Regions from separate parts of the Arthrobacter sp. Soil761 genome, predicted to be linked through region 4. Evidence: predicted binding sites of a transcription regulator. Region 4 holds the regulator's gene; each other region holds the start of a gene.
What was found. The regulator HrcA, encoded in region 4, represses chaperone genes, less so after heat shock. The targets are predictions, from matches to a motif close to TTNGCACTCGNNNNNNNCGAGTGCNAA.
Positions count from the first base shown of each region.

Region 1 (3,328 bases), on a different contig from region 4:
AGGACATAGCCCCGGACATCAAGGACGCACCGCCTGTCCCGCCCGTGGGTGCAGGGAGCGTCCAGAACGTCATCAGGAGGTACACGGATGAAGTGCTGTACGACCGGATGACCCCGCAGGCCGCGGCGGAAGCCTTCAAGAAGGAAGTCCAGGGGATGCTGGATTCGGCCCGGAAGTAACTCCCCTCCCACAGCTCCTTGTCCGGGCGGCCAAGCCGGCACAGGCCGCATCCGTGGCCGGGAACAAAACCTCCGGCACAAAAGTGCGGCCCCCTCGCAAACGAGGGGGCCGCACTTTGCGGTTGGCGGGAGAGGTCCCGGCAGGAGGGCTTAGAAGCCGCCCATGCCTCCCATGCCGCCCATGTCGTCTCCGCCTGCGGGGGCGGCGTTCTTCTCCGGCTTGTCAGCCACCACTGCTTCGGTGGTGAGGAACAGGCCAGCGATGGAAGCCGCGTTCTGCAGGGCAGAGCGGGTTACCTTGACGGGGTCGTTGACGCCGGCAGCCAGCAGGTCGACGTATTCGCCGGTGGCTGCGTTCAGGCCGTGGCCTGCGGGCAGGCCGCGGACCTTGTCCACCACGACGCCCGGCTCGAGGCCGGCGTTGAAGGCGATCTGCTTCAGCGGGGCGTCGATGGCAACGCGGACGATGTTGGCGCCGGTTGCTTCGTCGCCGGAGAGCTGCAGGTTGGCGAATGCCTTGGCACCGGCCTGGATGAGGGCCACGCCGCCACCGGCCACGATGCCTTCTTCAACTGCAGCCTTGGCGTTGCGGACTGCGTCCTCGATGCGGTGCTTGCGCTCCTTGAGCTCAACCTCGGTGGCGGCACCGGCCTTGATGACTGCAACGCCGCCGGCCAGCTTGGCCAGCCGCTCCTGCAGCTTCTCGCGGTCGTAGTCGGAGTCCGAATTCTCAATCTCGGCGCGGATCTGGGAAACGCGGCCGGCGATCTGGTCGGCGTCGCCGGCACCTTCAACGATGGTGGTCTCGTCCTTGGTGACAACAACCTTGCGGGCCTGGCCCAGGAGTTCCAGGCCGGCGTTCTCCAGCTTGAGTCCAACCTCTTCGGAGATGACCTGGCCGCCGGTGAGGACGGCGATGTCGGCCAGCTGGGCCTTGCGGCGGTCGCCGAAGCCCGGAGCCTTGACGGCGACAGACTTGAAGGTGCCACGGATCTTGTTGACGATCAGGGTGGCCAGGGCCTCGCCCTCGATGTCCTCGGCAATGATCAGCAGCGGCTTGTTGGACTGCATGACCTTTTCCAGGACAGCAACCAGTTCCTTGACGTTGGAGATCTTGGAGTTGACGATCAGGATGTACGGATCCTCAAGGACCGTTTCCTGGCGCTCGGCGTCCGTGACGAAGTAGGCGGAGATGTAGCCCTTGTCGAAGCGCATGCCTTCGGTGAGCTCGAGCTCCAGGCCGAAGGTGTTGGACTCCTCGACCGTGATAACGCCTTCCTTGCCCACCTTGTCCAGGGCTTCGGCGATGAGGGCACCGATTTCGTCGTCACCGGCGGAGATGGAGGCGGTGGCCGCGATCTCTTCCTTGGTTTCGATTTCCTTGGCGGAAGCCAGGAGTTCGCGGGTGACAGCCTCGACGGCCTTCTCGATGCCGCGCTTGAGGGACAGCGGGTCGGCGCCGGCGGCAACGTTGCGCAGGCCTTCCTTGACCAGGGCCTGTGCCAGGACGGTGGCCGTGGTGGTGCCGTCGCCGGCAACATCGTCGGTCTTCTTGGCAACTTCCTTGACCAGCTCAGCGCCGATCTTCTCGTAAGGATCGTCCAGCTCGATCTCCTTGGCGATGGAAACACCATCGTTGGTGATCGTGGGGGCGCCCCACTTCTTTTCGAGGACGACGTTGCGTCCACGCGGGCCGAGGGTGACCTTAACGGCGTCGGCGAGGGTGTTCAGGCCACGCTCAAGGCCGCGGCGTGCCTCTTCATCAAATGCAATGATCTTGGCCATAACGGCAGTAGTCCTTTCGGGACAGTCGTTAAGAATGAACCTTCGCTGCAGTGCCCGCGACGGACGATCCTTTGACGGCGGCCTCTGTATGCCTCCGGGAGGGGATCTCACTGAAGTGAGGTGTTTCTTTCGCTCCTCGTCCGGTGCCCCGCGCCGCCGGCCGGAACCAGGCTTTGCTTTAGCAGTCGGTACGTCAGAGTGCTAACTCAATAATTAGCACTCCCCAGGTGAGAGTGCAAGCGAAAAGACGCCGGACGGGCGGGTAGGGGCAGCGGCTTCGCCCAGGGCGATCAGCTTGAATGTCCGGCCGTCTCCCGGCCGGTGGGGGTGGGGTTGTTCTCGGGGCCGTAGGTGAATACGGAGAAAACGGCGGTGGTGATATCTCCGTTGGCGTCGAAGGCAACCGGTCCTGACTCGCCGTCGTAATTGATGTCCGGATTGGCAGCAAGGCCGCCCAGGCACTCCTTGTACGTCAGGCACGGGGCGGGCGGGGCCGTTGCCCCCGGGGCAGGCGTCCCTGCGGAGGGCATCCCCTGGGATGTGGTCCTGCCTGATGCGGCGCCACCCGAAACCGGAACCAGGTTGGCGGCGATGGAGCGTCCGGCATCGTCCTGGGCCCTTGCCGCCGCCAGGGCCGCCAGGGTCACGGCATCGTAGGTTTCAGCAGCATACGAGACGTCCTTCAGGGAAGGATCAACGGCCAGGAGCTTTCCCTGGAAGGCGGCGGTGGGCAGTTGGCCCGGGACGACGGCGCGGGCGCCGTCCAGGGCCCGGGAGGCGAGCCCTGATCCGTAGCGGGCAAAGGCGCCATCGCTGAGGAGAACTTTTGAACCCCTGAGGCCGGAGTTGTTCAGCTCGGCCAACGCGCCCTGCGCCCCTTCCCGGGCAACCAGGACCACGGCGTCAGGGCTGGCCTTGGCTGCGGAGCGTGCGGCTTCGGCGGCGGCGCCGGGCTTGAAGGCGGCTCCGGGCAGGACCGTCAGGCCGGACTGTTGCGCGGCTTTCGTGACGGCAGCCGACAGGTCCTTGCCGTAGGCACCTTCCTGGTACACCACGGTGATGCTGGCGGCCCCGGCGTCCTTGGCGAGTTTGGCCAGCACAGGACCTTGCGCGACGTCGGCCGCGGCCGTGCGGAAGTAGTAGCCTCCGCTGGCGATCCCGGAGAGGGCGGCAGCGGTGTTGGCCGGCGAGATGAGGGGTATGCGTGCGTGGGACAGGATGTCCACGGCGGCGGCCGCGTGGCTGGAATCGGTGGGTCCAATGACCACGTCCGCCTTGGCGGCCACCAGGTCCTTGGCCTGGCCTGCGGCTTCCTGGTCCGGATGCGCCGGCAGCAGCTCCACCGGCCGGCCTTTGTGTCCGCC
Region 1 is NZ_LMSF01000005.1:99,634-102,961, forward strand. Features, by position in the region: gene ASG79_RS05675 (ABC transporter substrate-binding protein) at 1-179, shown strand, start outside; gene groL (chaperonin GroEL) at 330-1,964, opposite strand; gene ASG79_RS05685 (ABC transporter substrate-binding protein) at 2,255-3,328, opposite strand, start outside.
Region 1: the regulator HrcA is predicted to act here: its motif matches at 2,143-2,169, upstream of groL (chaperonin GroEL).

Region 2 (3,328 bases), on a different contig from region 4:
GACCCTCACGGGCGGGACCAGCGGCATCCGGGACCTGGCCGGCAACCCCCTCGCCAGCCGGAGCTGGCAGTTCACCACCGGCTCTTTCTAGCCGCCTGATGGAGTGAATGGGCCGTGGCCGGGATAATCTTCACCCTAGGCATTCATCACGGCACGCATCTTCCGCGGCGTAGGGACGGGCAGCACATTGGCACAGAAATCAGCAGGTTCCGCAGTCTCTGAACGGAAAGCGGGAAGGTGGCACGCCTTCCACGAGAAGTTCGTGGTGGAGGAACGCTACGTGGACCCTGCCGACCGGCGGGGCCTGTACCGCGCGTCGATCATCCTGGCCGTCGTGGGGCTGGCACTCTTCATTGCCACCCTGGTCAGCGTGGTGCAGGCCGACGGCCTTTCCGTTGCCGACGCTCCCGTGCATGACTGGCTGCTGACCACCCGTTCAGCGGCCGTCACTGCCATCATGATCTTCCTGGCGGTGATTTTCGGCCCCATCGCGCTGCCCATCATCGTGCTGGTGGTGATCCTTGTCTGGGGATTCGCAGCCAAGCACGCCTGGCGCCCCATCCTGCTCGCCTCCGCGATGCTGACCGGAGTGATCATCTCGCAGATCATCCTCCACATCGTCCAGCGCTCCCGGCCCCCCCTGGACCAGATGCTGTTCGGCGCGGACCAGACCTTCTCGTTCCCGTCCGGGCACGTCCTGGGGGCCTGCGACTTCCTGCTGGTGGGCGCCTACCTGATTTTCTCCCGGCGCCGGAACCCGCGTGCCGCGGTGTTCGGCTTCATCGGGGCCGGGATCGGCATCATCCTCGCTATCGCCAGCCGGTTGTACCTTGGCTACCACTGGCCCACGGATGCGTTGGCGTCGTTCGCGCTCTCGCTGCTCATCCTCTCCGGGGTCATCACGCTTGACACGTGGCGGACGGCCAGGATTCCGGGGGAACCGATCACCGGAGAGCTGTCAAGGGCCGAATCCACCGGAGAGTAGGAACTTACCGGGAGCAGTCCGGGAACCGGATCCCGCTTCCTGGGCCGCTTCCTGGCCCCCTCTTATTGCGGCCGCGATTTTGCCCGCTTGAGTGCCCGGTGCAGCTTCACGTTGGCTGCCTCCAGCTCCAATACCTTCGCAACGCCCGCCAGGTTCAACCCCTCCTGCAGGAGTTCGCCGATCCGCAGCAGTACGGCGATATCGTCGTCGCTGTACTGCCGCGTGCCGCCCGCCGTCCGCGAGGGCGTCAACAGTCCCTTGGTTTCGTACAGCCTGATGTTCTGCTGTCCGGTTCCCGTGAGCTCCGCCGCCACCGAGATGGCGTACAGGGCCCGTGAACCGGGGGAGCGGCCAGCCCGACCTGCTTCAGGATCTGCCATTCTTTCTCCCAAAAATCGCTTCCGCTGGTACCTTGCTTCAGTTTTGCACGAGTGCTATAAAAAATCTATATCCACCACCATAGATTAAAGGAGATGGTGGGTAGCTGCAGATCCAGCACCTGGAAGCTAAAGGAGTGGGAAATGATGTTGATGCGTACGGACCCGTTCCGTGAGCTGGACCGGCTCACGCAGCAGGTCTTTGGAACCTCCGCCCGCCCGGCAGCCATGCCCATGGACGCGTGGCAGGAAGACGGGGAATTCGTGGTGGCGTTCGACCTTCCCGGTGTGAACGTGGATTCCCTGGACCTGAACGTTGAGCGGAACGTCCTGACCGTCCGGGCGGAGCGCAAGGACCCCACGCAGCCCAACGTGGAGCTCGTGGCCTCTGAGCGTCCCCGGGGCGTGTTCAGCCGCCAGTTGATCCTGGGTGACACCCTGGACACCGAGCACATCAAGGCCAGCTATGACCGGGGTGTCCTGACCCTGCGGATTCCGGTTGCCGAGCAGGCCAAGCCGCGCAAGATCGAGATCCAGACCCAGCAGGGCGAGAAACACCAGATCGGCAGCTAGGACCATGCTTTCGTGCCGGCGCCCTTGACCCTCCGGGCGGGGCGCCGGCGAAACAGGAGGCAGGATGACTGATCTCCCCGACTACTACGCCATCCTGGGCGTAGGCCGGGACGCCGGCCGCCAGGAAATCTCGCATGCCTACCGCGCCCTCATGCGCACCCACCATCCGGATATGGACGGCGGGCGGGCTTACGAAGGCATGGAGACCAAGGGGGATACGACGGCGGAGAAGGGCAACACTGCACAGGGGGAGGAACTTCTCCGGATCATGCAGGCGTTTAACGTGCTGCGTGACCCCGGGCGCCGCGCCGACTACGACAGGAAGCTGGCGGCAGCTGCGCCCACCATCATTCCGGTCCGGAAAGTCCGCAGCCGTGGCGGGCAGTCCGGACCTCCCATCCGCGTCACCCCGGTGCGGTGGGAAAGCGGGCCCTGGTCCTGATCCAGGCCCTGGGCCATTGATCCAAGGAGGCGGAAAACTGCATGGGCGACTGGCGGCGCTACGATTCACACCTCATTCCTGCATTCTTCGAACGCTTTGAGCAGCGGTGGGGCGAGGGAACCGCGCCCTTCCTGGACCCGGAGGCGCACGAACAGCCTCTGCCGCGGGCACAGTGGATCAACCCCACCACGGGTGCCGCGCTGGCGGTGGTTCCGGTATGGACCGCCGATGAGAGGCAGCAGCGTTCCTTCGGCGTGTTCTACCTCCCGCCGGGCGGGGACATCTGGGTCCTGCGGCCCGGGTACACCGGCTACCTGGAGCCGTCCGACGACGACACGGACCACCTGGTGACGCTCCGGAATGATGCCTTCCGCAAGGCAGTGGCGCACGCCAAGGAGTTCCTGTTCGGCACCCAGTAGTTGCCGGCGCCGGGAGCGGAGTTGCTGCTCGTCAGCCGACCTCCGCTGTGACATTCTGGGACGTACCCTAACTACCGTGACCAAAGGCTGGACCCCAATGCACATCACCGCCAAGGACCTCGCAGCGCTCATCCCCCCGGGGTTCACGCTTGGCGTCGCAACCGCAGCATTCCAGATCGAAGGGGCGCTGGACGAGGATGGACGGGGACCGGCGGGCTGGGACAGGTTCGCTGCCCGGCCCGGTGCCATCGTTGAGGACCACAGCCCGGTGGTGGCCACGGACCACTACCACCGGATGCCGCAGGACGTGGCCCTCCTGAAGCAGCTCGGCGTTGACTCCTACCGGTTCTCCTTCTCCTGGCCGCGCATCCAGCCGGGCGGCACCGGCCCGGCCAACCGCGCAGGCATGGCGTTCTATGACCGGCTCCTGGACGAGCTCCTGGCCAACGGAATCTCGCCCATGGCCACCATCTACCATTGGGATACGCCCCTGGAACTGGATGAGGCCGGCGGCTGGATGAACCGGGACACC
Region 2 is NZ_LMSF01000023.1:33,645-36,972, reverse strand. Features, by position in the region: gene ASG79_RS12285 (S8 family serine peptidase) at 1-91, shown strand, start outside; gene ASG79_RS12280 (phosphatase PAP2 family protein) at 188-985, shown strand; gene ASG79_RS12275 (MerR family transcriptional regulator) at 1,048-1,365, opposite strand; gene ASG79_RS12270 (Hsp20/alpha crystallin family protein) at 1,510-1,935, shown strand; gene ASG79_RS12265 (J domain-containing protein) at 2,000-2,377, shown strand; gene ASG79_RS12260 (hypothetical protein) at 2,419-2,796, shown strand; gene ASG79_RS12255 (glycoside hydrolase family 1 protein) at 2,894-3,328, shown strand, end outside.
Region 2: the regulator HrcA is predicted to act here: its motif matches at 1,397-1,423, upstream of ASG79_RS12270 (Hsp20/alpha crystallin family protein).

Region 3 (3,328 bases), on a different contig from region 4:
TGGAGGGCATCCGTCAACTGGATTTCCCCGCCCCGGCCCGGTTCGGTGTGTTCAAGGACGCCGAAGACGGCGGGGTGCAGGACATAACGCCCGATCAGGGCCAGGTTGGAGGGCGCTTCCTCGGGTGACGGCTTTTCCACCAGCCGGTTGACGCGGACGTAGTCTTCGCCGTCGATGTCCTGGATGTCCGCACAGCCGTAGGCGCTGATCTCCGACGGCTCCACTTCAATCAGGGCGACGACGGACCCGCCGGTTTTGGCCTGGACGTCAATCATCGTGCTGAGCAGTTCGTCGCGGGCGTCAATCAGGTCATCTCCCAGCAGGACAGCGAAGGCTTCGTCACCCACGTGCTGTTTTGCGCGGAGCACCGCATGGCCCAGGCCGTGGGGGTCGCCCTGCCGGACGTAGTGGATGTCACCCAACTGGCTGGCCGCCTGGATGGACGCCAGCTTCTCCGTGTCCCCTTTGTCCTCGAGCGTTGACTCAAGGGACGGCACGCGGTCGAAGTGGTCTTCCAGGGCCCGCTTGTTGCGGCCCGTAATCATCAGGATGTCGTGGAGGCCCACGTGGACGGCTTCCTCCACCACATACTGGATGGCAGGCTTGTCCACGACGGGGAGCATTTCCTTGGGCATCGCCTTGGTGGCTGGCAGGAACCTGGTGCCCAGGCCCGCGGCGGGAATGACGGCTTTGCGGACTCTGGGGTTACTGGTGTTCACCGGTCTAATCTAACGTCAGCGTCAAGCATTTGAGTAACCACCGGAGCGGCAAGCCCGTGCCGGTGCGGGAAGAACCTCCCAATACGGGGCATTGCAGGAAGGACACCATGCTGCAGGAGACCAACGCAGTCAAGGACGGCATCAGGGCCGCCCACCGCCGGCGGCGGGCAGCGCTGACGCCGGCGCAGCTCGAAGCTGCCGGCGCGGCCCTGGCCGTCCATGGGGAAGCATGGGCGGGGGCGGTCACAGGGAAGCACGCCTCGATAGCCTGCGTGTACCTTGGCGTGGGACACGAACCGCCCACCCTGCCCCTGATCAACGCCCTGCATCGCAGCGGCCATCAGGTACTGCTTCCGGTGTGCGAGGAAGGCCGCGAATTGAGCTGGGTGTTCTGGACGCCGGAGACCAGCTTCGAGCGCAGCAAATATGCACCAATCCTGGAGCCCACGGGGCACCGTCACGGGCCGGAAACGGCCGGTGCCGCAGCGGTGCTCTTTATTCCGGCCACCGCAGTGGACCTCGCCGGCAACAGGATCGGGCAGGGCGGAGGCTACTACGACAAATTCCTGGGGCACCTGGCTACGGCAGGGAAGGAAATTCCCCTGGCCGCTGTTATCTACGATGACGAATTGCTGCCCGCCGGCCGGATACCGGCCGAGAAGTTCGACCGACCGGTCCCGGCCGTCCTGGCCCCGTCCGGATACCGGCCATTGGCGGGCAACGCCTGAGCCCGTCCATTCGGGCACAGTGATAGAATTAGCACTCAGGCCCTGCGACTGCTAACGGTTTACCCGGTGGCAGCACGGGACCTCTCGTTTGCCCAAGAGGAGGAGCACCAGTGCCAACATATGCTTACGCCTGCAAGGATTGCGGCCACGCCTTCGACATTGTCCAGTCGTTCTCGGACAGCAGCCTGACGTCCTGCCCGGAATGCGAGGGCACGTTGCGCAAGAAGTTCAACAGCGTCGGTGTCGTCTTCAAGGGCTCGGGTTTCTACCGCACGGATTCCCGCGATTCCAAGGGCAGCTCCGTCTCCCCCGCACCCGCAGCGACGCCCGCTGCCACCCCCGCCGCGCCGGCGCCGGCAGCAGCTGCCGCCAGCTAAGCAGCCCGGGACTTTACGACGGCGGCCGGACGCTTCCTGCGTCCGGCCGCCTTTGTCCACATAGCCGCCGTCCGGGCTCCCGTGCCGCTTTGGCGTCACCTAGCGTGGGCGCATGCCAGTACTCTTCCGACGTCGCCGCGACGGTCTCCGGTTCCCCGGCCATGTCCATGCTGCAGGTGCCCGTAACATCCCCCGCCGCCCCGGACGGCGTCCCCTGCACTCGCGGTTTGCCGGCTGGCTCAGCCGCAACCGAGGCCTCGTAGCGGCCCTGCTCTTGTGCGCAGCTGCAGCAATCGCTGTCCAGCAACTCACTCCCGCCCCGCTCACCACCGTCACGGCGCTGTCCGCTGCCCGGGACCTGCCCGCGGGAACAACGGTAACGGCAGCAGACCTGGCCCAGGTCCAGGTGCCGCCCGGGATGGTGACCGACGGCTTCCTCCGGGATGGATCCGCAACCGCAGGCAAGCAGCTCGCAGCGCCGCTGCGGAAGGGCCAGCTCCTCACCGACGCCCAGCTGCTGGGCCCCGGGCTCCTGGCAGGGACGCCCCCCGGTTCGGCCGCGGTTCCCCTGCGGATGGCGGATGCCTCATCCATCCAGCTGGTCTCCCCCGGCCAGCTGGTCAACATTGTGCTGACATCAGCCAACGGGTTCGACCAGAAGGGTCCCTCTGAGGTCCTGGCGTCTGCCGTCCCGGTGCTGTGGACCTCGAACAACGGCGGCCAAGGGGGTCAATGGCTCGGCACCACCGAGACCGATGGACTGATCGTGGTGGCAGCCACCGCCGAACAATCACTGCGCCTGGCCGGCGCCTCCACCCAGGGCAGGCTGTTCTTCGTCCTGGTCGGGCCGCCCTGACCTCAAGCGTGGCCCGGATGATGTGGGTCAGCCCCAGTGCGGCGGTTTCTGTTCCTTCAACCAGGTATCGTGATCGTCCTCCCGGTCACCCCAGCTGCGGGCGTCGTCTTCCGCCGCCTTGCTCGGGAGGATCTCGTCGGTGCCCCCCGCTGCCGGCCGCGCCCCCGGAGAAGGCACCGGCGCTGCGGAATCCGCGGGAGCGGCACCGCGGTCAGTTCCGGCTGCGGCCCCGCTCCTGTTCAAGCCGCCGTTCTTATCCAGGTCGTCGTTCCTGTTCGAGCCGCCGTTCTTATCCAGGTCGTCGTTCCTGTTCAGGTCGTTCGTGTTCCGGGTGTTGTTCTCGTTCTGGCGCATGTCTTCCTCGGGCCTGTCTTTCCCAGGCCGGTCTTCTCTCGTCGTGGCACCCGCTTCCCTTGTCCCCTGGGCGCGCCGGCCTTGGCTGACAGCCTCGGAAGGCAGGTAGGAAACACCGGCAGCAGGCGCCCCATCAATTCCGTGAAGTGCGTGGTTGAAGTCATCGTCCAGGAATCCTGTGCTGGACGTGGTCCGGCCCGGAAGCACCATCTTCTCAAGTCCCAGGTAACCGGCGATGCGGTCCGCGCAGGACGAGGGGTCCGTGAAGACCTCGATGGTCCACAGGGGCATGTA
Region 3 is NZ_LMSF01000032.1:106,579-109,906, forward strand. Features, by position in the region: gene galU (UTP--glucose-1-phosphate uridylyltransferase GalU) at 1-719, opposite strand, end outside; gene ASG79_RS22005 (5-formyltetrahydrofolate cyclo-ligase) at 827-1,447, shown strand; gene ASG79_RS22010 (FmdB family zinc ribbon protein) at 1,558-1,824, shown strand; gene ASG79_RS22015 (Flp pilus assembly protein CpaB) at 1,937-2,680, shown strand; gene ASG79_RS22020 (DUF4011 domain-containing protein) at 2,708-3,328, opposite strand, start outside.
Region 3: the regulator HrcA is predicted to act here: its motif matches at 1,476-1,502, upstream of ASG79_RS22010 (FmdB family zinc ribbon protein).

Region 4 (3,328 bases):
GGTAAATGGCCCGCGGTCACGGAAGATCAAGTAGATCAGCAGCGAGGGGACGCACCCCAGGATCCCGCCGAAGTGCGCCAGCGTCGCCCACTGGCGGTCTTCGCTGGCCGTAAGCGGCAGGGCGTTGGCGGGGACGCCATGGTACTCGGAACGGCCCTGGCCGTCCCTGTGATCACGTGCGTTTTCTGCCACAGTCTGTTCCTTCGAAGGTGCAAGTGGTGCTGACTACAATTCCGGCGCGGTGCGCAGTGCCTCAGGAAACAAGGAACCGCACTACCAAGAATACTGGTTCCCGGGACGCCGTCCGCCCTTCACGGCACGGTCAGGAAATCGATGACTTCCTCGACCCTGCCCAGCAGCGACGCTTCGAGGTCCGCGTACGTGCGCACGGCGCCCAGCAGCTTCTGCCATCCCAGGCCGACATCTTCCTTGGTGGCGTGGGGCCAGCCGAAGGCTTTCAGGATCCCCGTCTTCCAGTCCTGCCCGCGGGGCACGGCCGGCCATTTGTCGATGCCAAGGACAGCGGGCCGGATCGCCTGCCAGACGTCCACGTAGGGGTGACCGACGATCAGGACGTTGCCTGCGGCGCCCGGGGAGGCCATGACGGCATCCGCGATGCGGGACTCCTTGGAGTCAGGAACCAGGTGGTCCACCAGGACGCCAAGACGGCGGCCAGGCCCCGGCCTGAAGTCCGCGACGGCTGCGGCAAGGTCGTCAATGCCGTGCAGGGGCTCGACGACGATGCCCTCCACCCGGAGGTCGTCTCCCCAGACCTTTTCCACCAGTTCGGCGTCGTGCTTGCCTTCCACCCAGATCCGGCTGGCCTTGGCCACCTGGGCGCGTTGTCCGGCGACCCGAACGGACCCCGAGGCCGTCCTGCCCGCCGCGGGACCGGCAGCGGCCGGCCGGGGGGCGGGTGGCATCAGCCGGATCGGCCGGCCCTCCAGGAGGAAGCCGAACCCAAGGCGGAAGGAACGCGATTTTCCCCTGCGGTCCTCCAGCGCCACCACATGCATGCCGCCGGATTTCTCCACCCGGGTCACGGCACCCACCCAGCCCGACTGCACTTCCTCGAGCACCATGCCGCGCTCCACGGGGACCTCAGGCAGTTCCGTCCGTGCGGGAGCGGATATGCCGCGTGGGCCCCAGTTCCGGTAATCCATGGATTTGATCCGCCTAGCGCTAGTGTTCAACTCCGCAATTTCGCCCGGAGCGGTACCAATGCTAACAACGGGCCGAGGCATAATAGACTGTTAGCACTTAGGCATGTCGAGTGCTAACCCTGGGTTGCATCGGGAGGGGCATGCGCCCCGAACCATGGATGGAGGTGGAGAGTGAGCGAGCCACGCAAGCTGGAAGTACTGCGGGCCATCGTGGAGGACTACGTCCACTCCCGCGAGCCGGTTGGGTCCAAGGCCCTGGTGGAGCGGCATCATCTTGGTGTTTCCAGCGCCACCATCCGCAATGACATGGCCGCACTGGAGGACGAGGGGCTGATCACCGCCCCGCACACCAGTGCCGGCCGGATTCCCACGGACAAGGGCTACCGGCTCTTTGTGGACCAAATCTCGGCTGTCAAGCCGCTCTCGGCCGCCGAACGCCGCGCCATCCAGTCCCTGCTCGAAGGCGCGGACGACCTCGACGACGTGCTGGAGAGGACCGTCCGGCTGCTGTCGCAGCTGACCAACCAGGTTGCCGTGGTGCAGTATCCGCACCTGAGCAGGGCACTGGTCCGGCACATCGAATTCGTCCTGCTCGCCCCGCGCAAGGTCCTCGTCGTCCTGATCGCCAACAGCGGCAAGGTGGAGCAGCGGGTGATCGACGTCGGGCAGGACCTTGGCGACGACGCACTGGCTGAACTGCGCACCCGGTTCCTCGGTGCACTGGGCGGAACACCGCTGCGCCAACTGGCCCAGGCGCTGCCCGCCGTCGTCGCCGCCACCCCGCACCCGCAGCGGCAGGCGGCACACGCATTGGCGCTCGGGCTGGAGGGCCTGGCGCAAAACAGCCGGGAGGACCGGATGGTCATGGCCGGCACCGCCAACCTGGCCAGGTCCAACGTCGACTTCCCCCTCAGCATCGGCCCGGTGCTCGAGGCGCTGGAGGAACAGGTGGTGATGCTGCGGCTGTTGAGCGAAATGGCCCAGGACCACCGCGGCGTCGCTGTCAGCATCGGACGGGAGAACCCGTACGACGGCCTTGCCGAGGCCTCCGTGGTGGCCACTGCCTACCGTCCGGACAGCTCGGCGAAAGTAGGCATCCTCGGGCCCACCCGGATGGATTACCCCACCACCATGGCCGCCGTCAGGGCAGTGGCGCGCTACCTTTCCAGGATTTTGGGGCCCTGACTCTTGGCCGCCGGAGCGCGCTTCGGCCGGAAAGCAAGAGCTGGGCCGCCCAACTGAACGCAGTACAACAAGGAAGAGATACGAACTTTGAGCAGCCACTATGACGTCCTTGGAGTCTCACCCGAAGCGACGGGTGAAGAAATCAAAAAGGCCTACCGCAAGCTGGCCCGCACCCTACACCCGGACGTAAACCCCGGTGCGGACGCATCGGAACGGTTCAAGGCAGTAACTCACGCCTACGAGGTGCTTTCGGACCCCCAGAAGCGCCGGATCTACGACACCACCGGCAATGAGAACGGCACCGACAACGGTTTCGGCGGCGCAGGCTACGCGGGCCAGGGCTTCGCGTTCCAGGACATTTTCGACACCTTCTTCGGCGCCGGCGGCACGTCCGGTCCCGCTTCCCGTGTCCGCCGCGGCCAGGATGCCCTGATCAGCGTACGGATCGACCTCCGCGACGCCGTATTCGGCGTGAACAAGAAACTCGAAGTGGACACCGCCGTGGTCTGCCCCACCTGTGACGGATCCTGTTGCCGCCCCGGCACCCATCCGGAACGCTGCGACATCTGCGGCGGCAGCGGACAGGTCCAGCGGGCCGTCCGCTCCATCCTCGGCCAGGTCATGACGGCCGCCCCCTGCGGCACCTGCGAAGGTTTCGGCACCGTCATCAAGGATCCCTGCAACGAGTGCAGCGGCCAGGGCCGTATCCGCAGCCGCCGGTCGCTGACCATCAAGGTCCCTGCCGGTGTGGCCACCGGAACCCGGATCCAGCTCTCCGGCCAGGGCGAGGCCGGCCCCGCGGGCGGTCCGGCCGGCGACCTGTACGTGGAGATCCGCGTCAACAATGACGCCACCTACGTGCGGGAGGGCGACGACCTGCACGCCACCCTGCACATCCCCATGACGGCAGCCGCCCTGGGCACGGATGTCAGCCTGGAAACCTTCGACGGCACGCAGGAGATCGACGTCAAGCCCGGTAC
Region 4 is NZ_LMSF01000012.1:305,401-308,728, reverse strand. Features, by position in the region: gene ASG79_RS09560 (DUF4870 domain-containing protein) at 1-192, opposite strand, end outside; gene ASG79_RS09555 (DUF3097 domain-containing protein) at 312-1,163, opposite strand; gene hrcA (heat-inducible transcriptional repressor HrcA) at 1,335-2,348, shown strand; gene dnaJ (molecular chaperone DnaJ) at 2,436-3,328, shown strand, end outside.